Regions from separate parts of the Streptomyces sp. NBC_00727 genome, predicted to be linked through region 1. Evidence: riboswitches for the same ligand, from Rfam matches in the RefSeq annotation. Region 1 holds a riboswitch; each other region holds the start of a gene.
The links. A riboswitch is a leader RNA that binds a small molecule or an ion and turns the genes downstream of it on or off. The one in region 1 is predicted to bind cobalamin.
Positions count from the first base shown of each region.

Region 2: another riboswitch for cobalamin. It lies ahead of cobN (cobaltochelatase subunit CobN); the one in region 1 lies ahead of OG242_RS01710 (ABC transporter substrate-binding protein).
Region 3: another riboswitch for cobalamin. It lies ahead of OG242_RS22175 (ribonucleoside-diphosphate reductase subunit alpha); the one in region 1 lies ahead of OG242_RS01710 (ABC transporter substrate-binding protein).
Region 4: another riboswitch for cobalamin. It lies ahead of OG242_RS05930 (cobalamin biosynthesis protein); the one in region 1 lies ahead of OG242_RS01710 (ABC transporter substrate-binding protein).

Region 1 covers NZ_CP108981.1:366,096-373,123, reverse strand. The annotation lists gene OG242_RS01735 (beta-ketoacyl-[acyl-carrier-protein] synthase family protein) at 1-796, shown strand, start outside; gene OG242_RS01730 (acyl-CoA dehydrogenase) at 848-2,713, shown strand; gene OG242_RS01725 (hypothetical protein) at 2,710-2,865, shown strand; gene OG242_RS01720 (acyl carrier protein) at 2,956-3,198, shown strand; gene OG242_RS01715 (beta-ketoacyl-[acyl-carrier-protein] synthase family protein) at 3,195-4,418, shown strand; cobalamin riboswitch at 4,468-4,654, shown strand; gene OG242_RS01710 (ABC transporter substrate-binding protein) at 4,718-5,746, shown strand; gene OG242_RS01705 (FecCD family ABC transporter permease) at 5,743-6,828, shown strand; gene OG242_RS01700 (ABC transporter ATP-binding protein) at 6,825-7,028, shown strand, end outside.
Region 2 covers NZ_CP108981.1:5,711,408-5,718,435, forward strand. The annotation lists gene OG242_RS25920 (cobalt-precorrin-5B (C(1))-methyltransferase) at 1-341, opposite strand, end outside; gene OG242_RS25925 (cobalt-precorrin-6A reductase) at 353-1,102, shown strand; gene OG242_RS25930 (precorrin-2 C(20)-methyltransferase) at 1,087-2,595, opposite strand; gene OG242_RS25935 (precorrin-8X methylmutase) at 2,592-3,218, opposite strand; gene cobG (precorrin-3B synthase) at 3,278-4,672, opposite strand; cobalamin riboswitch at 4,711-4,865, shown strand; gene cobN (cobaltochelatase subunit CobN) at 4,932-7,028, shown strand, end outside.
Region 3 covers NZ_CP108981.1:4,860,700-4,867,727, reverse strand. The annotation lists gene OG242_RS22190 (GntR family transcriptional regulator) at 1-628, shown strand, start outside; gene OG242_RS22185 (DUF3311 domain-containing protein) at 870-1,124, shown strand; gene mctP (monocarboxylate uptake permease MctP) at 1,121-2,737, shown strand; cobalamin riboswitch at 2,795-2,926, shown strand; gene OG242_RS22175 (ribonucleoside-diphosphate reductase subunit alpha) at 3,068-5,479, shown strand; gene OG242_RS22170 (ribonucleotide-diphosphate reductase subunit beta) at 5,479-6,495, shown strand; gene OG242_RS22165 (hypothetical protein) at 6,492-6,704, opposite strand; gene OG242_RS22160 (GlxA family transcriptional regulator) at 6,786-7,028, shown strand, end outside.
Region 4 covers NZ_CP108981.1:1,338,397-1,345,424, reverse strand. The annotation lists gene OG242_RS05935 (cobyric acid synthase) at 1-1,055, opposite strand, end outside; gene OG242_RS05930 (cobalamin biosynthesis protein) at 1,052-2,050, opposite strand; cobalamin riboswitch at 2,173-2,306, opposite strand; gene OG242_RS05925 (hypothetical protein) at 2,451-2,684, opposite strand; gene OG242_RS05920 (anion permease) at 2,718-3,989, opposite strand; gene OG242_RS05915 (class II aldolase/adducin family protein) at 4,122-4,778, shown strand; gene OG242_RS05910 (alpha/beta hydrolase) at 4,872-5,999, shown strand; gene OG242_RS05905 (hypothetical protein) at 6,185-7,028, shown strand, end outside.

The sequences.
Region 1 (7,028 bases):
CCTGCGGGCGCACGGCCCCAGCCTCGCCCCGGCCACCGCCTGCGCCTCGGGCGCCACAGCCCTCGCCACCGCCCACGACCTCCTCGCCTCCGGCCGGTGCGACGTCGTCGTCGCGGGCGGCGCGGAATCCGTCCTGACGCCCCTCGTGGTCGCCGCCTTCGCCCAGCTGGGCGCGCTGTCGACGCGCACCGGCTACCCGGCCGGCGCCTCCCGCCCCTTCGCGCCCGACCGCGACGGCTTCGTCCTGGGCGAGGGCGCCGCCGTGCTGGTCCTGGAGCGCGCCGGGCACGCGGCGGCCCGGGGAGCCAGGGCGCGGGCCGTGCTCGCCGGGTCCGGTTCCGCCACCGACGCCCACCACCCCACCGCCCCCGACCCCGCGGGCCGGGGCGCCCGCCGCGCTGCCGAGGCCGCCCTGGAATCGGCGGGCTGGGACGCTCACCAGGTCGACCACGTCAACGCCCACGGCACCGCGACCCCGCTCAACGACGCGATGGAGGCCGCGCTGATCGCCGGCCTCTTCCCGCACCGCCCCTCGGTCACCGCCCCGAAGGGCGTCCTCGGACACACGCTCGCCGCCGGCGGCGCGATCGAGGCCGCCGCCACCGTGCTGACCCTGGAACACGGGCTGGTCCCGCCGGTCGCGAACCTGGACGCCCCGCCCGCCGAGTGGGACATCGACTGCGTGACCGAGCAGCCGCGCCGCCAGGAGGTCCGGCGGGCGGTCAGCCACTCCTTCGGCTTCGGCGGGCACAACGTCGTCCTCGCCTTCGAACGCGCCCGGCACGCCGGCAGGTGAACAACTGCGCGACCCCGGTGTCCTGACCGTGCGCCGGTCGTTCAGCTTTGTATGACCACCACGCTCGCCGGCGCCGGCGCCACGCGGACCGGCGCCGAGCCCTACGAAAGCCCCCTCACCTCCGTACTCCTGGGCGAGGACGCCCGCCGCGAGCACGGCTTCTGGCGGCGGCTCGTCGCCACCGAACCGTTCCGCCTGCCCCCCGGGCCGGACACCGGCGGCACCCCCGAGGAACGGCTCGCACGCGCGTACGCCCGGCTGCGCACCCTCAACGACGCCCTCGACAGCGCCGCCCGCCCGGCCTCCGACCCCCGGGCGCTGGCGGCGCTGCACGAATGGCTCGCCCCCGTCGACCCGGCCCTCGCGACCATCGCGGGCATCCACTACAACCTGTTCCTCGGCAGCCTCCTCGACCACGGGGCCGACAGCCCCCGCGACCTGTCCGACTTCCTCGGCCTCCGGCGCACCGGGACCTTCCTGTGTACGGAAGTAGCGCACGGGAACGACGCGGCCGCCGTCGAGACGACCGCCACCCACGATCCCGCGCGCGACGGGTTCGTGCTGCACACCCCGCACTGCGGCGCGCAGAAGTTCATGCCCAACACCGGCCTCGCCGGCGGCCCCAAGTCGGGGCTCGTCGCCGCCCGCCTGCTCGCCGACGGCACCGACCACGGGGTGTTCCTGCTGCTGGTGCCCCTCACCGATGCCACCGGGCCGCTGCCCGGCGTACGGGTGCGCAGGCTCCCGGCGCGCATGGGCAGCCCCGTCGACCACAGCCTGACCTCCTTCGACCACGTCTTCGTGGGCCGCGACGCACTGCTGACGGGCCCGCAGGGCCGGATCGACGACGACGGGGTGTTCCGCAGCGCCGTCGAGGGCCGCAGGCGCCGCTTCCTCGCCTCCATCGCCCGGGTCGTCACCGGCAGGATCTGCATGAGCGCCAGCGCCGTCGGCTCCGCGCGCGCCACACTGGCCGTCGCGGTGCGCTACGGCGGCCACCGCCACGTCTCCGCCGGGCGCGGGGCACGGCTGCCGGTGCTCGCGTACCGCACCCATCACGGGCCGCTCGCCGAGGCCATGGCCACCGTCTTCGCCATGAGCCTGCTGCACCGCCGCGTCCTGGCCCGTTGGGAGGCGGCGGGGGCGGGGCCCGAGCCGGAGCGCGAGGCCGCCGAACGGCTGGTCGACATCGCCAAGGGCTGGATCACCTGGCAGGCCCGTGCCGTGATCGTGGAGTCCCGGGAACGCTGCGGCGCCCAGGGGCTGCTGGAGAACAACGGCATGTCCGTGCTCGTCACCGGCGTCGAGGGCGCCATCACCGCCGAGGGCGACAACCTCGCCGTCCACGCCAGGGCCGCCGCCGCCCTGCTCGCGGCCGGCCCCGCGCACGAGCCGCCCGCCCCGGCCACCGGCGACCTCACCGATCCGCGGTTCCTGGCCGGACTCCTGGCACGGGCGGAGGAGCTGTGGTTCGCGCGCGCCGGCGCCCGCATGGCACCGGTCGCACACGGCAACCCCCTGGAGCGGTGGAACGCGGCATCGGGCCCCGCGCTGCGCGGGGTCGACGCGCACGCCTGCCGGGAGGCGGCCGAGGCGTACGCCGACGCGGTCGAGGCGCTGCCGGCGGGGGCCGACCGGGACCGGCTGGACGAGCTGGCCCGGTTGTTCGCCCTCGGCCGGGTCGCCCGTGTCAGCGGGGACCTCCTCGCGGCCGGCCACCTGAGCACCGGTCAGGTCGAGGCGCTGACGGACCACACCGAACAGCTCGTCGCCGCGGTGGCGACCCATCTCGCCGAGCTCGCCGACTCCTTCGCCTTCCCCGACGAGGTGCTCGCCGACTGGCCGATCACGGGCGCCCGCTACGCCGACGCCTACGACGATCCCGACGCCCACTGGCACAAGGAGGCACGGCGATGAGGGGCGCCCGGGCGCGCCGCGCCGCGGGGGCCGTACAGGGACTCGGGGCCGGGGCCGTGCTCCTCGCGTACTGGACCACCGTCGCCCTGCTCGCATGGTGGACCGGAGGCCCGCGGACGAGCGGTGGCGAATCGGTTCGCCGCAAGGCGTAACCGGATCGACGCTGCTCAGTTGTTCCGGCGGCGGGCCGTGCGCACCGGCGTCGGGCACCCGCACCGAATGGCCATGAGGAAAGGAAGACCATGAGCTCGATCGACCCCCGGATCACCGACGTACTCAGCCGTACCTTCAAGGTTCCGGTGGCCGAGATCGTCCCGGAATCCACCATGGACAGCTTGGACATGGACTCCCTGGCCGCCGCGGAGTTCGCCGTCGTCCTCCGGGAGGCCTCCGGGGTCGAGCTCGATACCGGCGTCCTGACCCGGGGGACCACCCTCGCCGAGCTCACGGCGCACCTCCACGCGGCGGCGGGCGTCGCCCGATGAGGACACCGGCCATCGCCATCACCGGGCTGGGCATGATCACCCCGGTCGGCAACGACACCGAGTCCACCTGGGACGGGGTGTGCGGCGCGGTGAGCCCGGCCCGCACCGTCCCCGCGCTCGAAGGGTGCGCGATCGACTTCGCCTGCGTCGTCGACGGCATCGATCTGGACGCCGCGATCGGCCGCCGTACGGCCTTCCGCATGGGCAGGTACGTCAAGTTCGCGGTCCTGGCCGCCCGGGAGGCCGTCGCCGACGCCGGGCTCGACCCGGCGGGCTGGGACGGCAGCCGGGTCGCGGTCGTCGTGGGCACCAGCAGCGGCGGCTCCGCGCACCTCACGGACCAGGCGCTGGTCCTGGAACGGCGGGGTCCTGAGGCCACCTCGCCGGCCGGTGTCCTGCTGACCATCCCCAACATGCCGGCCGCCGAGATCGCGATCGAGATGCGGGCCACCGGACCCAGCATGGCCCCCTGCACGGCCTGCTCGTCCGGTGTCACCGCGCTGTCCGTCGCCCGGGACCTGCTGGCCACCGGGCAGTGCGACGTGGCCATCGCGGGGGCCACCGAGTCGACGGTCTTCCCGATCGCCATGACCGGGTTCGCCCGGTCCGGGGCCGCCGCCCGCGCGGACGGCGACCTGTCCCGGCTCAGCCGGCCCTTCGCCGCGGACCGGGCCGGACTCGTCATGGGTGAGGGCGCGGCCGTCATGGTGCTGGAACGCGCCGCCGAAGCCGAGGCCAGGGGCGCCGAACCCCGGGCCCTGCTCGCCGGCACCGGCGCCACCACGGACGCCCACCACCCCACCAGCCCGCACCCCGACGGCCGGATCGCCCGGGCCGCCGTCGAGGCCGCCCTGCGCGACGCGGGCTGGCGGGCCGACGAGGTCGAGCACGTCAACGCGCACGGCACCGCGACCGTACGCAACGACGCCGCCGAGGCCGCGCTGATCAGCCGCGTGTACCCGCACCGGCCACCCGTCACCGCCCCCAAGGGCGTGCTCGGCCACTGCATGGGCGCGGCCGGGGCGATCGAGGCGGGGCTGACGATCCTCACCCTCCAGCGCGGGGTCGTCCCACCCGTCGCGAACCTGGACGCCCCCGCGCCGGGGTTCGACATCGACTGCGTCACCAAGCAGCCGCTGGTGCGGCCCGTCCGCCGCGCGGTCAGCCACTCCTTCGGCTTCGGCGGGCACAACGCGGTGGTGGCCCTCCAGCGTCCGTGAGCGGCCGCCCGTGACGACCACGGGCGCCGCTGAACTGGCCGGACGCCCGTGGTAGCGTGCCAAGGCCAGTCGAACTCCACGTGGGAGTCAGGGAATCCGGTGCGAATCCGGAACTGACGCGCAGCGGTGAGGGGGACGGGCGGGGCCACGGCCACTGGGAGACCATCGTCCCCCGGGAAGGCGTCCCGTCCGCGTGAACCCGAGTCCGAAGACCTGCTGGCGACCGCCGCCCGGGACCGGGCGGCGGGTTCCGTACAGCGGGCCCCGCGCATGGGCCCAGAGACGCCGAGGTATGTCCCGTGCCGCCCATACGTTCCGCCGCCCTGCTCGCCGCCGCCCTCCTGCTCCTGACGGCCTGCGGCGGGTCCCCCGCCGAGAAGGCCGACGCACCGGGCAAGGCGGACGGCTATCCGGTCACCCTCAACAACTGCGGGCGCACCGTCACCGTGGACGCCCCGCCCCGGCGCGCCGTCTCCGTCGACCAGGGCACGACGGAGATCCTGCTCTCGCTCGGCCTGCAGGACCGGATCGCCGCCACCGCCACCTGGACCGACCCGGTGATGAAGGGCCTGGAGAAGGCCAACGCGGGCGTGAAGCGGATCGCCGACAACCGGCCCTCGTCCGAGAAGGTCCTCGACCAGGAGCCCGACTTCGTCACCGCCGACTTCGAGTCGACCCTCGCCAAGGGCGGAGTCGCACCCCGCGAGCAGTTCGAGAAGCTGGGCGTCCCCACCTACGTCTCGCCCGCCGACTGCACGGCGAAGGACAACACCAAGGACGGCGACGGCGTCCGGACCGGCGCCCTGACCATGGACAGCGTCTACGGCGAAGTGCGCGACCTCGCCCGGGTCTTCGGCGTCCCCGAGCGCGGCGAGAAGCTCGTCGAGCGGCTCCGCACCCGTATCCGCAAGGCCACCGACGGCATCGACGCCTCCGGCACCTCCGTCATGTACTGGTTCGCCAACTCCGAGTCCCCTTACCTGGCGGGCTGCTGCGGGGCGCCGGGCATCATCACCCGGGAGCTCGGCGTGACGAACGTCTTCGACGACACCCACGACGAGTGGCCGCAGATCAACTGGGAGACCGTCGCCGACCGCAACCCGGACGTCCTGGTCATCGGCGACCTCACCCGCAAGTCACAGACCGCGGAGAGCGCATCCGGGAAGATCGCCTTCCTGGAGTCGAACCCCGTCACGAAGAAGATGGACGCCGTACGCCACGAGCGCTACGTCCTCCTCAGCGGTCAGGCCATGAACCCGACCATCCGCACCGTCGAGGGCCTGGAACAACTGGCCGCCGCACTCCGCGAGTTCGGGCTCGCGGGGTGACCGGCACCCAACGGACCGCGGCGCCGCGCGAACACCCGGCGCCGACGGCCGTCGCACGCCCCCGCCTGCGGGCCCTGAGCGGCGGGCTCCTGTGGACCGGCGGCGCCCTGCTGCTCGCCCTGTCCATCGCGGTCGCCGTCACCATCGGCCCGGCCCGGATCTCCGTCGGGGACGTCTGGTCCGCCGTCGCCGCCCACCTCGGCATAGGCGAACCACGGCTCAGCCCCATCCGCGACGGCATCGTCTGGAACCTGCGCATGCCGCGTACCCTGCTCGCCGCCGTCTGCGGTGCCGGGCTCGCGGTCTGCGGGACCGTCATGCAGTCCCTGCTGCGCAACCCGCTGGCCGACCCGTTCGTCCTCGGCGTCTCCTCCGGGGCGTCCACCGGCGCGGTCCTGGTCGTCGTGCTCGGCGTGGGCGGGGGAGCGGTGACGTTGCCGGCCGGGGCGTTCATCGGGGCGCTCTGCTCCTTCGCGCTGGTGATGCTGCTCAGCCACACCCTCGGCGGCTCCACCGACCGGGTCGTGCTCTCCGGAGTCGCCGCCATGCAGCTGTTCTCCGCGCTCACCTCCTTCGTCGTCATGACGGCCGCCGACGCCGAGCAGACGCGCGGTGTGCTGTTCTGGCTGCTCGGTTCGCTCGGCGGCGTCGGCTGGACCGATGTGTGGATCTGCGCCGCCGTCCTCGCCGTGAGCCTGCTGATCTGCCTCGGCCACGCCCGGACGCTCGACGCGTTCGCCTTCGGCCAGGACGCTGCCGCCGCCCTCGGCGTGAACGTCGCACGCACCCGTACCGTCCTGCTCTGCACGACCGCGCTGCTGACCGCCGCGCTCGTCAGCTCGGCCGGCGCCATCGGCTTCGTCGGCCTGGTCCTGCCGCACGCGGCCCGTGCGCTCACCGGCTCCGGACACCGCAGGCTGCTGCCGGTCACCGCACTGGCCGGGGCCGTCTTCCTGGTCTGGGTCGACACGCTCGCCCGGACCGTCCTCGATCCCCAGGAGGTCCCGGTGGGCGTCGTCACCGCCCTGATCGGCGTGCCCGCCTTCGTCCTCGTCCTCTACCGCACCAGGCGGGCCGCATGACCGGAACAGCGGCCGAGGGCCTGAGCGCCGCCCGCGTCAGCCGGGAAGCCGGCGGCCGGCTCCTCCTGGACGGCGTGACGCTCGCCCCCGAGCCGGGCACCACCGTGGGACTCATCGGCCCCAACGGCTCCGGCAAGTCGACTCTGCTGCGCATCCTGGCCGGCGTCCTCGCCCCGCACGCGGGCGTCGTCACCCTGGAC
Region 2 (7,028 bases), 5.3 Mb from region 1:
GTACCCACGCCCGGCCCGGCCCGGAACACCACGCCCGAGCCCGCCGGAAGCACCCGCACGCTCACCCGCACCAGGGCGCCGTGCGTCACATCCGGGTCGTCGCCCGCGTCCTTCACCACGCCCGCCGTCGCCCGCCCGTCGGCCAGCTCCTCCACCGCCAGGGCGAACGCCGGGGTCTGGCCCCTGGGCAGCGTGATCGTGACCGGGTCGGGGAAGTCGCCGCTCAGCAGCGCCGTGTACGCGGCCGTCGCGGCGGCGGTGGCGCAGGCACCGGTCGTCCAGCCGGGCCGCAGACCGGTGTGCTTGAGTTGGGCGCCGCGCCCGCCTTTCGCCTCACTCATGGATGGTCCCTGTGCACGTACTGATTCTGGGCGGGACGACGGAGGCCCGCCGGCTCGCCGAGCTGCTGGTGGCCCAGCTGCCCGCCGGGAGCAGGGTCACCAGCTCCCTGGCCGGCCGGGTGGCCCGGCCGAAGCTCCCGCCGGGGGAGGTCCGCGTCGGGGGCTTCGGCGGAGCCGACGGGCTCGCGGACTGGCTCCGCTCGCACCGGGTGCACGCGCTCATCGACGCCACCCATCCTTTCGCCGGGACGATCACCTTCAACGCGGCTGTCGCGGCCGCCGCCGCCCATGTTCCCCTGCTCATGCTGCGCCGGCCCGGCTGGGTGCCCGGTGACGGCGACGACTGGCACCCGGTCGGCTCCCTGTCCGAGGCGGCCGACGCGCTGCCCGCACTCGGACGGCGCGTCTTCCTCACCACCGGGCGGATGGGCCTCGCCGCCTTCGCGGACCTGGACGGCCTGTGGTTCCTGATGCGGTCCGTGGACGTCCCGGAACCGCCGTACCCGGCGCGGATGGAGACCCTCCTCGACCGGGGCCCCTTCACCCTCGAAGGGGAGCGCGAGCTGATCCGCCGCCACCGCGTCGACGTCCTCGTCACCAAGGACAGCGGCGGCACCGCGACCGCCCCCAAGCTGACCGCCGCCCGCGAGGCGCGCATCCCGGTCGTGGTGGTCCGCCGGCCACCGGTCCCCGAAGGAGGCGCGGTGGCCGGCAGCCCGGAAGAGGCCCTGGCCTGGCTGACGGATCAGTTCTCCGGGTAGCGGCGCGGCGTCCACACGATCTGCTGACCCTCGCCCCGCCGCTCCCACCGGGTCTGCGACGACCCGACGATCAGGATCGTGCGCATGTCCACCTCGGCCGGATCGAGGTCGCCCAGCCGCACGGTCCGTACGCTCTCGGCCGGCCCGCCGACGTCCCGGCCGAGGACCACGGGCGTGTCCGGCGAGCGGTGTTCGAGGAGCAGATCGCGCGCCTTGCCGACCTGCCAGGTCCGGCTCCGCGAACCGGGGTTGTACAGCGCGAGCACCAGGTCCGCCGACGCGGCGGCCCGCAGCCGCTCCGCGATGACCTCCCACGGCTTGAGCCGGTCCGAGAGCGAGATGGTCGCGTAGTCGTGGCCCAGCGGCGCACCCGCCCGGGCCGCCGCCGCGTTGGCCGCCGTCACCCCGGGCAGCACCCGCACCGGCACGCCCGCGTACTCCTCCTGCGACGCCACTTCGAGGACGGCCGTCGCCATGGCGAAGACGCCCGGGTCGCCGCCGGACACCACGGCCACCCGCCGCCCGCGCCGGGCCAGGTCGAGCGCGAACTCGGCCCGTTCCGACTCCACCTTGTTGTCCGAGCCGTGCCGTACCTGCCCCGGCCGGACCGGCACCCGGTCCAGGTACGTGGTGTAGCCGACCAGGTCGTCGGCGGCGGCCAGCGCCCCGCGCGTCTCGGGTGTCAGCCACAGCGGCCCCGCCGGACCCGTGCCGACGACGGTCACCTCGCCGTCGCCCGGGGCGCGTTCGGGGCGGGCGTCGATCCGGCTCGGCAGGACGGCGACCGCGAAGTACGGCACCGAGTCCGCGTCCGTGTCCGCGAGTTCGCCCAGCCGCTCCCCGGCCATCGTGGCCCGCTCGACATAGCGGGCCTCGGGCAGCCGGCCCGACGCCTCGAACGCGCGGCGCACGGCGGGGAAGGTGCGGCCGAGCTTCATCACCACGGCCGCGTCCGTCGCGGCCAGCCTGGCCGTCAGCTCCTCCTCCGGCAGGGTGCCGGGAAGGATCGTCAGGACCTCCTCGCCCTCCGCGAGCGGGGTGCCGAGCCGGGCGGCGGCGGCGCTGACCGAGGTGACCCCGGGGATGACCTCGGTGGGGTAGCGGTTGGCGAGCCGCTTGTGCATGTGCATGTACGAGCCGTAGAAGAGCGGGTCGCCCTCGGCGAGCACGGCGACCGTGCGCCCCGCGTCCAGGTGCGCCGCGAGCCGGGCCGCCGCCTCGGTGTAGAAGTCCTCCATCGCGCCCCGGTATCCGCCCGGATGGTCCGTGGTCTCCGTCGTGACGGGGTAGACCAGGGCCTCCTCGATGTGGTCGGCGCGCAGGTGCCTGGCCGCGATGGACCGGGCGATCGACCGGCCGTGCCGGGCGCTGTGGTACGCGACGACGTCCGCCCCGGCGATGACCTCCACCGCGCGCAGGGTCATCAGGTCCGGATCCCCGGGGCCGAGCCCGACCCCGTAGAGCCGTCCCGTCTTCTGCTCGCTCACGGTCACTCTTCCTCGCTGGCGATGGCGTTGAGCGCGGCGGCGGCGATGGCGCTCCCGCCGCGCCGGCCGCGCACGATCAGGTGGTCGAGCCCGGACGGGTGGGCGGCCAGGGCGTCCTTGGACTCGGCGGCGCCGACGAACCCGACCGGCACCCCGATGACGGCCGCGGGGCGCGGGGCCCCCTCCTCGATCATTTCGAGCAGCCGGAACAGGGCGGTCGGCGCGTTCCCGACGGCCACGACCGCGCCGTCGAGGCGGTCCCGCCACAGCTCCAGGGCCGCCGCCGAGCGGGTCGTGCCCAGCTCCGCCGCGAGCCCGGGCACCGCCGGGTCGGACAGGGTGCACACCACCTCGTTGTCCGCGGGCAGCCGCTTGCGGGTGACGCCGCTGGCGACCATGGCCACGTCGCACAGGATCGGCGCGCCGGCCCGCAGCGCCGCGCGGGCGCGGGCGACCGCGTCGGGCGTGTAGCCGATGTCGCGTACGAGGTCGACCATGCCGCACGCGTGGATCATCCGGACCGCGACCTGGCTCACGTCCGCGGGCAGGCCGGCGAGGTCCGCCTCCGCCCGGATGGTGGCGAAGGACTGGCGATAGATGGCCGGTCCGTCCTTCTCGTACTCGTGCACAGTGGTGTCGCTCTCTTCATCGGGCGGGGGGTCGGGCGGAAAAGTGTGGGGTGGGGAAGTCAGGTGCGGGTGGTGCGGGCCGCCGCCACGGCGGTGGCCAGCGCGGCGGGGTCACCGGCGACGCGCTCCGGCTCCCCGGTCCGGCCGCCGTCCCGTACGACGGAGACCCGGTAGCCGCCGTCCGTTCCGGCGACGACGTCGACCCACTCACCGCGTGGGTGGCCGCACCGCCGTTCGCACCCGGACCAGTGGACCGGCAGCGCGGTCCCGGGCGGCGCGACGGGCGGGGCCGCTGCTTCCGCGTCAACCCGCACATCGGCCAGGGACTTCGCGCATCCGGGCCGGCCGATGCAGGCGCCGACCCCGGACCACGGCGACCGGTCCCCGGTGACCAGGCCGGCGGCCCCCAGCGCGTCGAGCGCTCGGGGCGCCCGGTCCCGCCGGACGCCGGGCACGACGACTCCGCGCCACGGGGTGAGCCGCAACTCGCCGGCGCCGTGGTCCCGGGCGAGGTCGGTCAGCGTCCGCCACCGGACCGCGTCGGCGCGCCCGAGCGGCAGCCCGACGGACAGCGCGTCCGTGTCGCCGGGGCCGGTGACCACACCGAGCACCGGGGGGGCGGCGGCCGGCACCGGTACGGTCCCGAGGACGACGGACAGCCCGACGGCACGCAACCGCCGTACCACCTCGTCGAACAACGGCGCGGCACCCCCGGGCAGGTCGGCGACCCGCCACGCACCGGAAGCGACGCGCGCACCGGCCCCGGAATCCGCACCGGCCCCCGAATCCGCACCGGAACCGCCCGCAGCCTCCAGGAACACCACCGCCGCGAGCAGCGCCGCTCGCGGCGCCTCGTCCCCCGCAATCCGCGCGACCGGCTCCAGCCCCCCGATCCGCAGCTCCGCGTCCCCGTCGTCCCGCGCCCGCAGCGTCACATCCGCGCCCAGCGCGTCCACATCGCCGCGGCCGTCGTCGAGCGCGAACAGGAACCGCCCCGAAAGCCCGGCCGCCTCCTCGCTCGCGCAGACCAGCGCGTCCAGCGCGGTCAGCCACGGGCGGACATCGCGCGCACCGAGCCCGTCGAGCCCGGACAGCGGAGAGGCCACCACATTGCGGACCCGCTCATGCCGCCCGGAGGGCAAAAGTCCCATTCCGCTCATCCGGGAAGCCAGTTCGGCGCCGCACTCCGCACCCAGACCGCGCAGCTGCACATTGCCGCGCGAAGTGAGATACAGCTCACCATCGCCCAGCCCGCCGGCCAACTCCCGCAGCCCGTCCGCCTGGTCCCAGGTCAGCACACCACCGGGCACACGGACGCGCGCCAACGCCCCGTCGTCCGCCCGGTGGAGCCGCAGCGCACCGGGGCAGGCGTCGCCGCGAGCCCGGAAACGGGCGTCGTCGGGCTGCGCGAAACGGGGGGCTGGGGGAGGCATGGCGGCGAGCATACCGACCATCTCATCCGATCCGTATGGCCCATCGTCGCCCTCAGGCCCTTACTATGCCCAGTGACGGACCTCCGGGTCCGTCGTCGCCACAGACGGCGACAGGGGAGGAAGCCCGGTGCGATTCCGGCGCGGTCCCGCCACTGTGAGCTTGGTCCCACCAGGACCGGGCGAGTCAGGAACTCCCTTCCCCGCACGTTCGGCAGGTCCGGGCAGGGGAGCTCTCGACACCGCCCGGGGCGTGGACACCCCGAGGAAGGCCAGACGCCGCATGATCCTGCTCCTGTCGACGTCCGACACCGACCTGCTCAGCGCCCGTGCCTCCGGCGGACCGGTCGGCTACCGGTACGCGAACCCCTCCCGGCTCCCGCTCCAGGACCTGCCCGTGCTGCTCGACGGCACCGACCTCGTCGTCGTACGCCTCCTCGGCGGTGTGCGCGCCTGGCAGGACGGCCTCGACCAGGTCCTGGCCACCGGCCGCCCCGTCGTCGTCCTCACCGGCGAACAGGCCCCCGACGCGCAGCTGATGGCGGCCTCCACCGTCCCCATCGGGATCGCCGCCGAGGCCCACGCCTACCTCGCGCACGGCGGCCCCGCCAACCTGGACCAGCTCGCCCGCTTCCTGTCCGACACCGTCCTGCTCACCGGCCACGGCTTCGAACCGCCCGCCGCCGCACCCTCCTGGGGCCCGCTGGAGCGCACACCCGGCGCGACCGAGGACGGCGCCCCCACGGTCGCCGTGCTCTACTACCGCGCCCACCACATGAGCGGCAACACCGCGTTCATCGAGACGCTGTGCCGGGCCGTCGAGGCCCAGGGCGCCCGCGCCCTCCCGCTGTACGTCGCCTCGCTGCGTACCCCCGAACCCGAGCTCATCGCAACCCTGCGCGCCGCCGACGCGATCGTCACCACGGTCCTCGCGGCGGGCGGCACCCGGCCCGCCGAGGCGTCCGCCGGCGGCGACGACGAGTCCTGGGACGCGGGGGCGCTCACCGCGCTCGACGTCCCGATCCTCCAGGCGCTCTGCCTCACCAGCTCCCACACGGACTGGCAGGACAACGACGAGGGCGTCTCCCCGCTGGACGCCGCCAGCCAGATCGCCGTCCCCGAGTTCGACGGCCGCCTGATCACCGTCCCGTTCTCCTTCAAGGAGATCGACGAGGACGGCCTGCCCTCCTACGTCGCCGACGACGAACGCGCCGCCCGCGTCGCCGGCATCGCCGTCCGCCACGCCCGGCTGCGCCACATCCCGAACGCCGAGAAGCGCCTCGCGCTCGTCCTGTCCGCGTACCCGACCAAGCACTCCCGTATCGGCAACGCCGTCGGACTCGACACCCCCGCCAGCGCGGTCGCGCTGCTGCGCCGGCTGCGCGAGGAGGGCTACGACTTCGGCGACGAGGAGGTCCCCGGCCTCGCGTCCGGCGACGGCGACGAGCTGATCTACGCCCTCATCGAGGCGGGCGGCCACGACCAGGAGTGGCTCACCGAGGAACAGCTCGCCCGCAACCCGGTCCGTATCCCCGCCGCCGACTACCGCCGCTGGTACGCCACCCTGCCCGCCGAACTCCGCGAGGCCGTCGAGCAGCACTGGGGCCCGCCGCCCGGCGAGATGTTCGTGGACCGCTCGCGCAACCCGGAGGGCGACATCGTCCTCGCCGCCCTGCGCCGCGGCAACCTCCTCGTCCTCATCCAGCCGCCGCGCGGCTTCGGCGAGAACCCGATCGCGATCTACCACGATCCCGATCTGCCGCCGTCGCACCACTACCTGGCCGCCTACCGCTGGATCGCCGCCCGCGCCGACGACAACGGCTTCGGCGCCGACGCGATGATCCACCTCGGCAAGCACGGCAACCTGGAGTGGCTGCCCGGCAAGAACGCGGGCCTGTCCGCCGCCTGCGGCCCGGACGCGGCGCTCGGCGACCTCCCGCTCGTCTACCCGTTCCTCGTCAACGACCCGGGGGAGGGCACCCAGGCCAAGCGCCGGGTGCACGCCACGCTCGTGGACCACCTGGTGCCGCCGATGGCCCGCGCCGACAGCTACGGGGACATCGCCCGCCTCGAACAACTCCTCGACGAGCACGCCCAGATCGCCGCCATGGACCCGGCCAAGCTGCCGGCGATCCGCGCCCAGATCTGGACCCTGATCCAGGCCGCGAAGCTCGACCACGACCTGGGGATCGAAGGACGCCCCGAGGACGAGGGCTTCGACGACTTCATCATGCATCTCGACGGCTGGCTCTGCGAGATCAAGGACGTCCAGATCCGCGACGGCCTCCACGTCCTGGGCGGCGCCCCCACAGGAACCGCCCGCGTCAACCTGGTCCTGGCCATCCTCCGGGCCCGCCAGATCTGGGGCGGCAAGACCTCC
Region 3 (7,028 bases), 4.5 Mb from region 1:
GGAACGGACCCTGGCCGCCGAGTTCGACACCTCGCGCACCACCGTGCGCCAGGCTCTCCAGGAACTGGTCGTCGAGGGCCGGCTGGAACGCATCCAGGGCAAGGGCACCTTCGTCGCCAAGCCGAAGGTCTCGCAGGCCCTGCAACTCACCTCGTACACCGAGGACATGAGGGCCCAGGGGCTCGAACCGACCTCGCAGCTCCTGGACATCGGCTACGTCACCGCCGACGACACCCTCGCCGAGCTGCTCGACATCAGCGCCGGCGGACGCGTCCTGCGCATCGAGCGCCTGCGCCTGGCGAGCGGCGAGCCGATGGCCATCGAGACCACGCACCTCTCGGCCAAGCGCTTCCCGGCGCTGCGCCGTTCACTGGTCAAGTACACCTCGCTCTACACCGCGCTCGCCGAGGTGTACGACGTCCGGCTGGCGGAGGCCGAGGAGACCATCGAGACCTCCCTGGCCACCCCGCGCGAGGCCGGGCTGCTCGGCACCGACGTGGGACTGCCGATGCTGATGCTCTCCCGGCACTCGCTGGACGAGCAGGGCGAACCGGTCGAGTGGGTGCGCTCGGTCTACCGCGGCGACCGCTACAAGTTCGTCGCACGCCTGAAGCGTCCGCTGGACTGACCCACCGCACACACGTGCTCCCCGAACGGCCCCCGGACCCGCCCCCGGGGGCCGTTCGGCGTTCCCGGGAACCGGGTTGGCCTGGACCAACCACCGGATGTTTGCCGTCATTCCGGTCATCCGGCCGGCCGGTGACGACCGTTGCCGGACCGCAATGCGGACAGGGGGTGACGGTGGCCGGATCCCTCGCCTAGATTTCCTGCGCATCACAGGTGATCAGCGAGGGGACGGAGTCGCCGCCATGCCGGAAGAACCAGAAGGAAAGCCACCCACCGTCACACCGATGCGGGTGGTCATCGCCCTGTGCCTCGTCGCGCCGTTCGTGGCGATGCTCTGGGTGAGTTCGTACGCGAAGACCGACCCGACCTTCATCGGCATCCCGTTCTTCTACTGGTACCAGATGCTCTGGGTGCTGATCTCCACCGTGCTCACCATGGTCGCGTACAAGCTGTGGCAGCGTGACCAGCGCGCCCGCAAGGGGGGTGCGTCGGCATGAACGACGGCGTGAACGGCGTCGCGCTCGGCGTCTTCGTCTTCTTCTTCCTGGCCGTCACGGTCATGGGCTTCCTGGCCGCCCGCTGGCGCAAGGCCGACAACGAGGCCAGCCTCGACGAATGGGGCCTGGGCGGACGGTCGTTCGGCACCTGGGTCACCTGGTTCCTGCTCGGCGGCGACCTCTACACCGCGTACACCTTCGTCGCCGTCCCCGCGGCGATCTACGCGGCGGGCGCGGCCGGATTCTTCGCGGTGCCCTACACCATCCTGGTGTACCCGCTGATCTTCACCTTCCTGCCGCGCCTGTGGTCGGTCTCGCACAAGCACGGCTACGTCACCACCTCGGACTTCGTCCGCGGGCGGTTCGGCTCCAAGGGGCTCTCGCTGGCCGTCGCGGTCACCGGCATCCTCGCCACCATGCCGTACATCGCGCTCCAACTCGTCGGCATCCAGGCGGTGCTGGACGTGATGGGCGTCGGCGGCGGCGAGAACACCAACTGGTTCGTCAAGGACCTGCCGCTGCTCATCGCGTTCGCGGTGCTCGCCGCGTACACGTACTCCTCGGGCCTGCGGGCGCCGGCGCTGATCGCGTTCGTCAAGGACGGGCTGATCTACCTGGTCATCGCCGTGGCGATCATCTACATCCCGATCAAGCTCGGCGGCTTCGACGACATCTTCGCCTCCGCCCAGGACAAGTTCACCAAGGCGGGCGCGGGCGGCCTCGCACCCGCCGCGGCCGGTCAGTGGGGATACGCGACCCTGGCGCTCGGGTCCGCACTGGCGCTGTTCATGTACCCGCACTCGATCACGGCGACGCTCTCCAGCCGCAGCCGTGAGGTGATCCGCCGCAACACCACGATCCTGCCGCTGTACTCGCTGATGCTGGGCCTGCTCGCGCTGCTCGGCTTCATGGCGATCGCCGCCGGCGTCAAGGTGGACAACGGCCAGCTCGCCATCCCGCAGCTGTTCGAGAACATGTTCCCCGACTGGTTCGCGGGTGTGGCGTTCGCCGCGATCGGCATCGGCGCGCTGGTGCCGGCCGCGATCATGTCGATCGCCGCGGCGAACCTGTTCACGCGCAACATCTACAAGGACTTCCTGAAGCCGGACGCGACCCCCGCGCAGGAGACCAAGGTCTCCAAGCTGGTCTCGCTGCTGGTAAAGGTCGGCGCGCTCGCCTTCGTCCTCACCATGGACAAGACCGTCGCGATCAACTTCCAGCTGCTCGGCGGGATCTGGATCCTCCAGACGATGCCGGCCCTGGTCGGCGGCCTGTTCACCCGGTGGTTCCACCGCTGGGCGCTGCTCGCCGGCTGGGCGGTCGGCATGATCTACGGAACGGCCGCCGCGTACGGGGTCGCGAGCCCGACGCAGAAGCACTTCGGCGGGTCCTCCAAGGAGATCCCTGGCCTCGGCGAGATCGGCTACATCGGCCTCACGGCCTTCGTGCTGAACGTCGTGGTCACCGTGGTCCTGACCTTCGTCCTGAACGCCGTGAAGGCGCCCGCAGGGGTCGACGAGACCTCCCCGGGCGACTACACCGGGGACGCGGGCGACCCGGGCGTCCAGGAGAAGCTGCCGCCGGCCACGGCGGGGGCGCCGGGCGGCCACTGACCACACACATTCACGCACGCGACACAAGATGTGGGGGCTGCCCGATGGGGCGGCCCCCACATGTATGCTCATGCTCGCTGTCGCCGCAGGGGAATCCGGTGCGAATCCGGAACTGTCCCGCAACGGTGTATTCGGTGTGCTTTCGCGCACCCGTGAGTCCGAGGACCTGCCGACAGCGCATCCGGCTCGACCGAACCGGATGCCCAGACGTCCGGGCCTCGTGGATGGGCCGGTGGACGCCGCACGGAGTGCCGCCCCGCCGGGGACCGCTCCTGCCCGGCTGCCCCCTCTCCCCCCGCCGGCCCAGAGCCGAGCGAGGGAGAGCACCACGTGACCATCGCGCCAGCCGATCCGGCCTCAGCGCCGAAGACGGCCGAGTCCGAAACCACCGGACCCGCGGGCGACGGGCCCGGCACCGCACTGCTGCGGACCCTGACCGACCTCACCGCCGACCTGCCCGACACCGACCCGGGCCGGGTCGCCGCCGCAGCCCTGCGCGGCCGCAACGCCCGCTCGGACGAGGCGGAGCTGCGCTCGCTGGCCACCGAGGCCGCCGCGGGCCTCATCTCCGAGGACCCCGCCTACTCCCGGCTCGCCGCCCGCCTGCTCACCCGGACCATCGCGGACGAGGCCGCCGGCCAGGGCGCCACCTCGTTCTCCGCCTCCGTCGCCGTGGGCCACCGCGAGGGCCTGATCGCGGACCGCACCGCCGCGTTCGTGACGCTGCACGCGGCCGCGCTGGACGCCCTGGTGGAGCGGTCGCTCGCGGACGGGGCCGACGACCGCTTCGGGTACTTCGGGCTGCGCACCCTGCACAGCCGCTACCTGCTGCGCCACCCGCTCACCCGCCAGGTCATCGAGACGCCCCAGCACTTCATGCTCCGGGTCGCCGCCGGGCTCGCCGAGGACGACTCCGAGCGCGCGCTGGACGAGGTCGCCGCGCTGTACGGGCTGATGAGCCGGCTGGACTACCTGCCCTCCTCGCCGACGCTCTTCAACTCCGGCACCCGCCACCCGCAGATGTCCTCCTGCTACCTGCTGGACTCGCCGCTGGACGAGCTGGACTCGATCTACGACCGCTACCACCAGGTGGCGCGCCTGTCGAAGCACGCGGGCGGCATCGGCCTCTCGTACTCCCGCGTCCGCGCCCGGGGTTCGCTGATCCGGGGCACCAACGGGCACTCCAACGGCATCGTGCCGTTCCTGAAGACGCTGGACGCCTCCGTGGCCGCCGTGAACCAGGGCGGCCGGCGCAAGGGTGCCGCCGCCGTCTACCTGGAGACGTGGCACGCGGACATCGAGGAGTTCCTGGAGCTCCGCGACAACACGGGCGAGGACCAGCGGCGCACGCACAACCTGAACCTGGCGCACTGGATCCCGGACGAGTTCATGCGCCGGGTCGACGCGGACTCCGCCTGGTCGCTGTTCTCCCCGGCGGACGTGCCCGAGCTGACCGACCTGTGGGGCGACGACTTCGACGCCGCGTACCGGGCGGCCGAGGCGAAGGGCCTGGCCCGCAAGACCATGCCGGCCCGCGAGCTGTACGGCCGGATGATGCGCACCCTGGCGCAGACCGGACAGGGCTGGATGACGTTCAAGGACGCCTCCAACCGCACCGCGAACCAGACCGCCGAGCCCGGCAGGGTCGTGCACTCCTCGAACCTGTGCACCGAGATCCTGGAGGTCACCGACGACGGCGAGACGGCAGTCTGCAACCTCGGCTCGGTCAACCTCGGGGCGTTCGTCGTCGGCGGCTCGATCGACTGGGAGCGGCTGGACGCCACCGTGCGGACCGCGGTGACCTTCCTCGACCGGGTCGTCGACATCAACTTCTACCCGACCGAGCAGGCCGGCCGGTCCAACGCCCGCTGGCGGCCGGTGGGCCTGGGCGCCATGGGCCTCCAGGACGTCTTCTTCCAGCTGCGGCTGCCCTTCGACTCCCCCGAGGCCCGGGCGCTCTCCACGAAGATCGCCGAGCGCGTCATGCTCGCCGCGTACGAGGCCTCCTGCGACCTCGCGGAACGGTCGGGTCCGCTGCCCGCCTGGTCGGAGACCCGGGCCGCGCGCGGGGTGCTGCACCCGGACCACTACGACACCGAGCCGGCCTGGCCGGAGCGCTGGGACGCGCTGCGGGCCCGGATCGCGAAGACCGGGATGCGCAACTCGCTGCTGCTGGCCATCGCCCCGACCGCGACGATCGCCTCGATCGCGGGCGTCTACGAGTGCATCGAGCCCCAGGTCTCCAACCTCTTCAAGCGCGAGACGCTGAGCGGTGAGTTCCTCCAGGTCAACGGCTATCTGGTGGACGAGCTGAAGCGGCTCGGCGTGTGGGACGCGCGGACGCGTGAGGCGCTGCGCGAGTCGAACGGCTCGGTGCAGGGCTTCGCCTGGATCCCGGCGGACGTGCGGGCGCTGTACCGCACCGCGTGGGAGATCCCGCAGCGCGGCCTGATCGACATGGCGGCGGCCCGTACGCCGTTCCTCGACCAGAGCCAGTCGCTGAACCTGTTCCTGGAGACGCCGACGATCGGGAAGCTCTCCTCGATGTACGCGTACGCCTGGAAGCAGGGCCTGAAGACGACGTACTACCTGCGGTCCCGCCCCGCGACCCGGATCGCCCGTGCCGCGTCCGGCAGCGCGCCGGCCGCCGCCCCCATCCCCGTACAGCAGGCGCAGGGTCCCGACGCGGACGCCGTCGCCTGCTCCCTGGAAAACCCCGAGTCCTGCGAGGCCTGCCAGTAATGAGCTCCCACAACGAGAAGAACCTGCTGGACCCGGGCTTCGAACTGACCCTGCGGCCCATGCGCTACCCGGACTTCTACGAGCGCTACCGGGACGCGATCAAGAACACCTGGCACGTGGAGGAGGTCGACCTCCACTCCGACGTGGCGGACCTCGCGAAGATGACGCCCGCCGAGCAGCACCTGATCGGCCGGCTGGTGGCGTTCTTCGCGACCGGCGACTCGATCGTCGCGAACAACCTGGTGCTGACGCTGTACAAGCACATCAACTCCCCGGAGGCGCGGCTGTACCTGTCGCGGCAGCTGTTCGAGGAGGCCGTGCACGTCCAGTTCTATCTGACGCTGCTCGACACCTATCTGCCCGACCCGGACGACCGCGCGGCGGCGTTCGCGGCGGTGGAGAACATCCCCTCGATCCGCGAGAAGGCGCAGTTCTGCTTCCGGTGGATGGACTCGGTGGAGAAGATCGACCGGCTGGAGTCGAAGTCCGACCGCCGCCGCTTCCTGCTGAACCTGATCTGCTTCGCGGCGTGCATCGAGGGGCTGTTCTTCTACGGCGCCTTCGCGTACGTGTACTGGTTCCGCTCGCGCGGGCTGCTGCACGGCCTCGCCACGGGGACCAACTGGGTCTTCCGCGACGAGACCATGCACATGAACTTCGCGTTCGAGGTCGTGGACACGGTCCGCAAGGAGGAGCCGGAGCTCTTCGACGACGCGCTCCGGCAGCAGGTCACCGACATGCTCAAGGAGGCCGTCGAGGCGGAGCTGCAGTTCGGCCGCGACCTGTGCGGCGACGGGCTGCCCGGCATGAACACCGAGTCCATGCGCGAGTACCTGGAGTGCGTCGCCGACCAGCGGCTCACCCGCCTGGGCTTCCCGGCGGTGTACGGATCGCAGAACCCGTTCTCGTTCATGGAGCTCCAGGGGGTCCAGGAGCTCACGAACTTCTTCGAACGGCGGCCGTCCGCCTACCAGGTGGCCGTCGAGGGCACGGTCGGCTTCGACGACGACTTCTAGATCCTCGCCCAGCTCCTGACGTACGGACGCCGTGCGGCCCCCACCGGCCGTGCGGCGTCCGCCGTTCGCGGTGGACGGGTGCTGCGGTCCTGTTCCGCTTCGCGCAGCTCGCGGTCGATGCGGCGCTCGCGGGCGGCACCGAGCAGCGCGGGGAGCAGGACGAGGGCGAAAAGAGCGGAAATGCCGAGGAAGTTCAGGAATGTGTTCATGCCTCTACTGTGCTCGTTCCGGAGAAGAAGCGGCAGTGGCAGGACTGTCACACAGCATCGAATTACTGCCACACTGGTTCCATGCTGAACAATGTCGCCGCCCTGATGCTCGACGATGTCCACCCCTTCGAACTCGGCGTGCTCTGCGAGGTGTTCGGCCTCGACCGCAGCGACGAGGGCCTGCCGGTGCACGATTTCGCCGTGGTCTCCGCCGAGGGGCCCCGGCTGAGGACACACGCCGGCTTCACCATCAGCACCCCGTACGGCCTGGACCGCCTGGAGGAGGCCGACCTCGTCGCCGTACCGGCCGGCAGCCGCTTCGGG
Region 4 (7,028 bases), 970 kb from region 1:
TCGATGTGCTCGCCCAGGATCTGGTAGCCGCCGCAGATGCCGAGCACCGGCCGGCCCTCGGCGGCGCGCCGTCGCAGCGCGTCGGCGAGCCCGCGTTCGCGCAGCCAGCCGAGCGCCTTCACGGTGCCCCGGGTGCCGGGCACGATGACGAGGTCCGCGTCGGCCAGCTCCTCGGGCCGGTCCACGAAGCGGACGACGACGCCCGGTTCGGCGGCGAGCGCGTCCACGTCGGTGAAGTTGGACATCAGCGGGATCGCGCACACGGCGACGCGCAGGACGTCCTCGCCGTGCGGCGGGGCGACCGTCGACTCCCGTACGGTGCCGCGCAGCGACACCCTGAGGCCGTCCTCCTCGTCGATGCCGAGCCCGTGCGCGAACGGCAGCACCCCGTAGGTGGGGCGGCCCGTCAGGTCGCGCAGCATGTCGAGGCCCGGCTCCAGCAGCGAGACGTCGCCCCGGAACTTGTTGACCAGGTACCCCGCGATCAGCTCCTGGTCCTCGGGCGCGAGCAGCGCCGTCGTGCCGAAGAACGAGGCGAAGACCCCGCCCCGGTCGATGTCCCCGACGACCACGACCGGGAAGCGCGCCGCGCGGGCGATGCCCATGTTCACGATGTCCGTGCGCCGCAGGTTGATCTCTGCGGGCGAGCCCGCGCCCTCGCAGATCACCGCGTCGTACGTGCTCCGCAGCTGCTCCAGGCAGCCCGTGACGGTGGACAGCAGCTGTTCCTGCCGCCCGCCGTGGTAGCCGCGAGCGCTCATCTCGCCGACCGGCCGCCCCATCAGGACGACCTGGCTGGAGCGGTCGCCGCCGGGCTTGAGCAGCACCGGGTTCATCAGGGCGGTCGGCTCGACACGGGCTGCCTGGGCCTGCATCGCCTGGGCGCGGCCGATCTCGGCGCCCTCGCGGGTGACGAAGGAGTTCAGCGACATGTTCTGCGCCTTGAACGGTGCGACCTTCACCCCCCGGCGTACCAGCCAGCGGCAGATGCCCGCGGTGACGACGCTCTTGCCCGCGTCCGAGGTGGTCCCGGCGACCAGCAGTCCGCCGCTCATATCGCTCTCCGTCCAGAAAGGTGACCCCGGCCGCGCCCCGCTCCCGCGAGCCGGCGCGCCACCGCTCCCGCGCCCAGCCGGGCCGCCACGGTGACGCCGAGGGCGAGCACACCCACCCGGCGCGACAGGCGCACGGCACGCTCGATGTCCCCGGTCTCCACCGCACGCCCGGCCTCCCCGTTGAGCACGGGCCGGTGTTCGACACGGCCGCCGTAGGCGAGGGTCCCGCCCAGCCGTACGCCGAGCGCCCCGGCGAACGCGGCCTCCACCGGGCCCGCGTTGGGGCTCGGGTGCTTCGCGGCGTCCGCCCGCCAGGCCTGTACCGCCTCCCGGGGCCGGCCGCCGGCGGTCACGGCGAGCAGGGCGGTGAGGCGGGCGCCCGGCCAGCCCGCGAGGTCGTCGAGCCGGGCCGAGGCCCAGCCGTACCGCCGGTAGCGGGGCGACTTGTGGCCGACCATCGCGTCGAGCGTGTTGGCGGCGCGGAAGCCGACGAGCCCGGGGACACCGGCGAGGGCGCCCCAGACGAGGGCGCCGACCACGGCGTCCGAGGTGTTCTCGGCGACGGACTCGACGACGGCGCGTGCGATCCCGGGCCCGTCCAGCGCCTGCGGGTCGCGCCCGCACAGGTGCGGCAGCCGCTCCCGGGCCAGCTCGATGTCCCCCGCGGTGAGCGCCCCGCCGATGGCGCGGGCCTCGCGCCCCAGCGACGTACCGCCGACGACGGACCAGGTGGCGGCGGCGGTCAGGGCGACGGACGCGGCGGGGCGGCGGCGCAGGGCGCGGGCGGCCAGCGCGGTGCTCCCGGCGGCGCCTCCCGCGCAGACCAGGGTGTGCAGGGCGCCCCAGCCGCGGTGGTCGCGCCAGAGCCGGTGTTCGACGCACGCCGCGGCCCGCCCGAAGGCGGCGACCGGGTGCCCCCTGCGGGGGTCACCGAGCAGCAGATCGCCGATCAGACCGGCGGCGGCACCGTACGCGTAGATGCGATCGGCACGCACGGTTCAGCCGGCCGTACCGGTGTCCGCCGACAGGAGCGGTGGGGAGTAGGTCGCACGGCAGCCGGGCATGGCGATATGTCCTCACTCAGGGTCCGCGCCCTGGTTCGACGTGACGGCGACGAGAGTCTCCTGGCTTCCGGATCGGCGGATTCCCCCGGTCTTCCAGCCCGCTCGCGCGGGCCGTGACGTGCGGTGGTGGAGGACCGCTCCCCGGTGACAGTGGCGGGACCGCGCCGGATTCGCACCGGCTTCCTCTGCTGTCGCCGTAATGGCTCCGGCAGTCCACCACGCCCCGCGAACGCCCGTCAACTCGCCGTGACCTGCGACGGTGCGGTGTGGGCGGACGCACATCGGGCCGGACGCGCACGAGGTGCGTCCGGCCCGGTGGTGAGGTGGTGCGTCAGGCGACGATCAGATAGATGCCGTACGCGACCGCCGCCGCGCACAGCCCGAAGCAGACGTACGCCCCGGCGCGGGCCAGCAGGACCGAACCGCCCGCCGGACCGCCCTGCGCGGCCGGTTCCGGCTGCTTGGAGAGGCCGACGATGCCGAGGGTGAAGAGGCCCACCAGGGCGACGGTGGTGACGAGGGAGACGCCGAAGACGGTGCCCAGAGCTGCCCAGTCGATGTTCATACGGGGTGTCCTTTACCGGAGTACCGGGGTCTCTCAGACCGTGGCGGGTCGGGCCGGATCGGCGGCGACGGGTCCGGCGGGCGCCGGGATGGTGGCGGAGAGGTCGTGCGCCTGGGCCACGGTGGGCGGCGGGCTCACGGCCGCGATGGCCTGGGTGACGACACCCGCGGGCTCGGCCGGGGCCGCGTCCCCGGAGCCGGGGGTGACATCGCCGTGACCGACGGGCTTGCGGCGCGAGAGCACCCAGATCGCCCCCGAGCCGGCGATCAGCAGTGCCGCGACGACCACGACGCCCCAGGTGCCCTGCTTGGTCAGGAACTCCGCACCCGCCCCGACCAGACCGGCGGCCGGCAGGGTCAGGCCCCAGGCGACGAACATCCGCGTGGCGGTGGACCAGCGGACCACCCCGCCCTTGCGGCCGAGGCCCGCGCCCATCACGGCCCCGGAGCAGGACTGCGTGGTGGAGAGGGAGAAGCCGAGGTGCGAGGAGGCCAGGATGACGGTGGCCGCGCTGGTCTGGGCGGCGAAGCCCTGCGGGGGCTTCAGCTCGGTCAGGCCGCTGCCCATGGTGCGGATGATGCGCCAGCCGCCCAGGTAGGTGCCGAGCGCGATGGCGAGACCGGCGCTGACGATGACCCAGACCGGCGGGTTGGAGCCGGGGGAGAGGACGCCGCCGGTGACCAGGGCGAGCGTGATGATGCCCATCGTCTTCTGCGCGTCGTTGGTGCCGTGGGCGAGCGAGACGAGCCCGGCCGAGGCGATCTGCCCCGCCCGGTAACCCTTGGCGGTCGCCTTCTCCTGGGCGTCGTTCCGGGTCTTCCCGCCGATCCGGTACGTGAGCCGGGTGGCCAGGAGCGCGGCCACGCCGGCCACGATCGGGGCGGCGACGGCGGGCAGCAGCACCTTGGTGACGACGGTGCCGCCGTTGACCGACGACCAGCCGGCGGACATCACCGCGGCGCCGATGAGGCCGCCGAACAGTGCGTGGGAGGAGCTGGACGGGAGCCCGACCAGCCAGGTCAGAAGATTCCACAGGATGGCGCCGACGAGCGCCGCGAAGATGACCTCGGTTCTGAGGCCGTCCTCATTGACGATCCCGCCGGAGATGGTCTTGGCGACCTCCACGGACAGGAACGCGCCGACCAGATTGAGAACGGCGGACATCGCGACCGCCGTCTTGGGTTTGAGGGCGCCGGTCGAGATGGTCGTGGCCATCGCGTTGGCGGTGTCGTGGAAACCGTTCGTGAAATCGAACACTAGAGCTGTCACGATCACTATCGCGAGCAGCAGCGTGATGTGTTCCATTTACCCAGGCAATCGTTCGACGTCATTGGCACGTGGAACGTAGGCAACTTGAGTGAACGGAAGATGAACTGAGCAGGGCGTTGCGGTGACCCCGGCGGCGGTGGCCGGGCGGGGCCCGGAAAGGATCTTCCTATGAGTGACGGACAGCACGAGGCGATCGCCCGGGGATGGCAGGCGGTCGTCGCCACGGCCCGCCGGACGGCGGCCGAGGGACTGGTCGTCGGAACCTCCGGGAACGTCTCGCTGCGCATCGGTGACACGGTGCTCGTCACGCCCAGCGGAGTGCCGTACGAACGGCTCCGCCCCGAGGACCTGACCGGCGTCGATCCGGAAGGCAACCAGATCCTCGGAACACTGGCCCCCACCAGCGAACTCCCCCTTCACCTGGCCATCTACCGGAACACCGGGGCGAGGGCCGTCGTGCACACCCACGCGGTCCACGCCACCGCCGTCTCCACGCTCGTCACCGAGGTCCCGCCGGTCCACTACGCCGCCGCGATGCTCGGAGGCACCGTCCGGGTCGCCCCCTACGCCAGGTACGGCACCCCCGAACTGGCCGGGAACATGCTCGCCGCCCTCCGCGACCGCACAGGCTGCCTCCTCGCCAACCACGGCACCGTCACCTGCGGCGCCACCCTCGACGAGGCGTACGACCGCACCGCCCAGCTCGAATGGCTCTGCCGGGTCTGGCTCACCGCGAGCTCCGTCCCCGGCCGCACCCCGGCCCTGCTGTCGGAGGACCAGCTCGGCGCTGTGGGGGAGGCCCTGAAGGGGTACGGGCAGGCTTAGGCGGCGTCTTGCCGATCAGGGCCGGACCGGCAGGACGCCACCGGACGGCCCTGCCCACTGGCATCGCGCCGCCCCAACCACGACACTGATGGCGTGCGCCCGGTTACAGCGACGGCAGCGGCCGTCACCACACTCATCGGCGCCGGTGCGGCAGCCGTCGCGGCCGGCCGGTTCGCCGGCGACGTCGCGCTGAAGACGCCGCCCGGTCGCCCGCTCCCCGCCGACCGCGAACTCACCGTCCACGCCACGGCCGCCGGGCAGATCACCCTGACCCGGTCCCTGACCTCGTTGCGCCCCGGCACCTACGGGCTCACCGGCAAGGGCCTCCACGCCGTCGTCGGCCCCGTGCTCGACAAGGCCCACCAGGCCGCCGACACCGTCGTGCGCCGCCTTGAGCGCGTCGACCACGGCATCCTGGCCCCCGGCGACAAGGTCCGCATGACGCCCCAGGTGTTCAGCGGCGACCCCGGCAGCGCGCTCGGCCTCGCCTTCCGCGAGGTGGAGATCCCCGGCGAACTCGGCACCCTGCCCGCCTGGCTCGTCCCGGCACCCCGCCACACCTGGGTCATCGCCGTCCACGGCATCGGCGCCACCCGTGAGCACCCGCTGAACCTCCTCGGCTTCCTGCACGGCCAGCAGCTGCCCGTGCTCGACCTCGCCTACCGCGGCGACCCCGGCGCACCCCGCTCCCCGGACGGGCTCGGCCACCTCGGCGAGTCCGAGTGGCGCGACCTGGACGCCGCCCTCCGCTTCGCCGTCCGCAACGGCGCCGAGCAGGTCATCCTGTACGGCTGGTCCACCGGTGCCTCCATGGCCCTGCACGCCTGCGTCGGCTCCGCGTTCCGCGACCGGATCTCCGGCCTCGTCCTCGACTCCCCGGTGCTGGACTGGACCGACACCCTGCGCGGCCTGGCCGCCGCCCGCGGGGTCCCCGCCGCGCTGCTGCCGCTGGCCGTGCGCGCCGCCCAGGGCCAGACCGGACTGCACGGTACGGGGCTCCTGGAGACCTCGCTGCCGGCGAGCCTGCACGTCCCGACGCTGATCTTCCACGGCCCCGACGACACCCTGGCGCCCTGGGTGCACTCCCGCCGGCTCGCCGCGACCCGCCCCGACACGGTCTCCCTGCACACCGTGGACCGGGCTCCGCATGCGGCGATGTGGAACGCCGACCCGGCCCGCGTCGAGGAGACCCTGCGCCGCTTCCTCACGCCCCTGATGTGAGGTGATGCGCCGGTTCGGCCGATTGGTCCCCACCGGTGCGGAAGCCCGCGAACACCGGTGACCGGGGTTCCGTTTGGGCTTTCGGGCCGTCAGGGGCAAGACTGCTCCCCGTGACGTCCCGTACCCCGCGCGACTCCAGGCTGCGACTTGTCCGCCCGCGACCCCTCACCACCGCTCGCAAGGCAGTGACCACCCGGCGCACCAGGCCCGCGCCGCGACCCCCGGAGGGCACCCCGCCCCGGGCGGAACTGGCCCGCCAGGCCAGGAAGGTGCTCGCCGACGCCGTCCGGATCGCCCGCTGGGCGGCCGACGGGGCGACACCCGGAACCCCGCCCCTGGCCGCCCGGGCCCTCGAACACGCCGCCGCCGCGCTGGAGCTCTCCCCGGCGCAGGTGCGCTCCGGCTGGGACCGGGCCCGCCTCGCCGGTCTGGTCGAGCTGCACGGCGACACCGCGCGGCCCGGGTGGCGGCTGCGGGCCTGGGACCGGGACGACTCCGCGGTGCTCCGCGGCTGGGTGGCCCTCTTCGACGCCTGGTCGCTCGCCCACCCCGCGCCCCGGGGCTTCGAGTCCACCGCCGTCGCCGAGGCCGTCGAGGCCGTGCCCCAGGTCCTCTCGCTGCTCCAGCTCTCGGCGGGCCCCGTCACCGTGCCCGCCCTGCTCGACCTCCTCGGCCAGCGCGTCGCGGAACTCCACGAGGAGCGCTGCGAGGTGCCGTACGGCCCCGAGCCGCTGCCCGCCCCCGTCGAACCCGCGCCCGCCCACGCCCCGGAGCTCGTCGCGCTCCTGCTGGACTGGGCCCTGGAGGGCCTGGCCGCCGTCGGCGCGCTCACCCTCGGCGCCGGCCAGGCCACCCTGACGCCCCTCGGCAACTGGGCGGTCTGGGTCAAGCTGGAACAGATCTGCGTCGCCGCCCAGAGCCCGGCCGGCAACATCGAGCAGGCCGCCGCCGACATGCTCCTCGGCTGCGCCCGCCTCACCCCCGGCCCCGCCCGCGCCGAATACCGCGCCTGGCTGGCCGCCCGCCCCG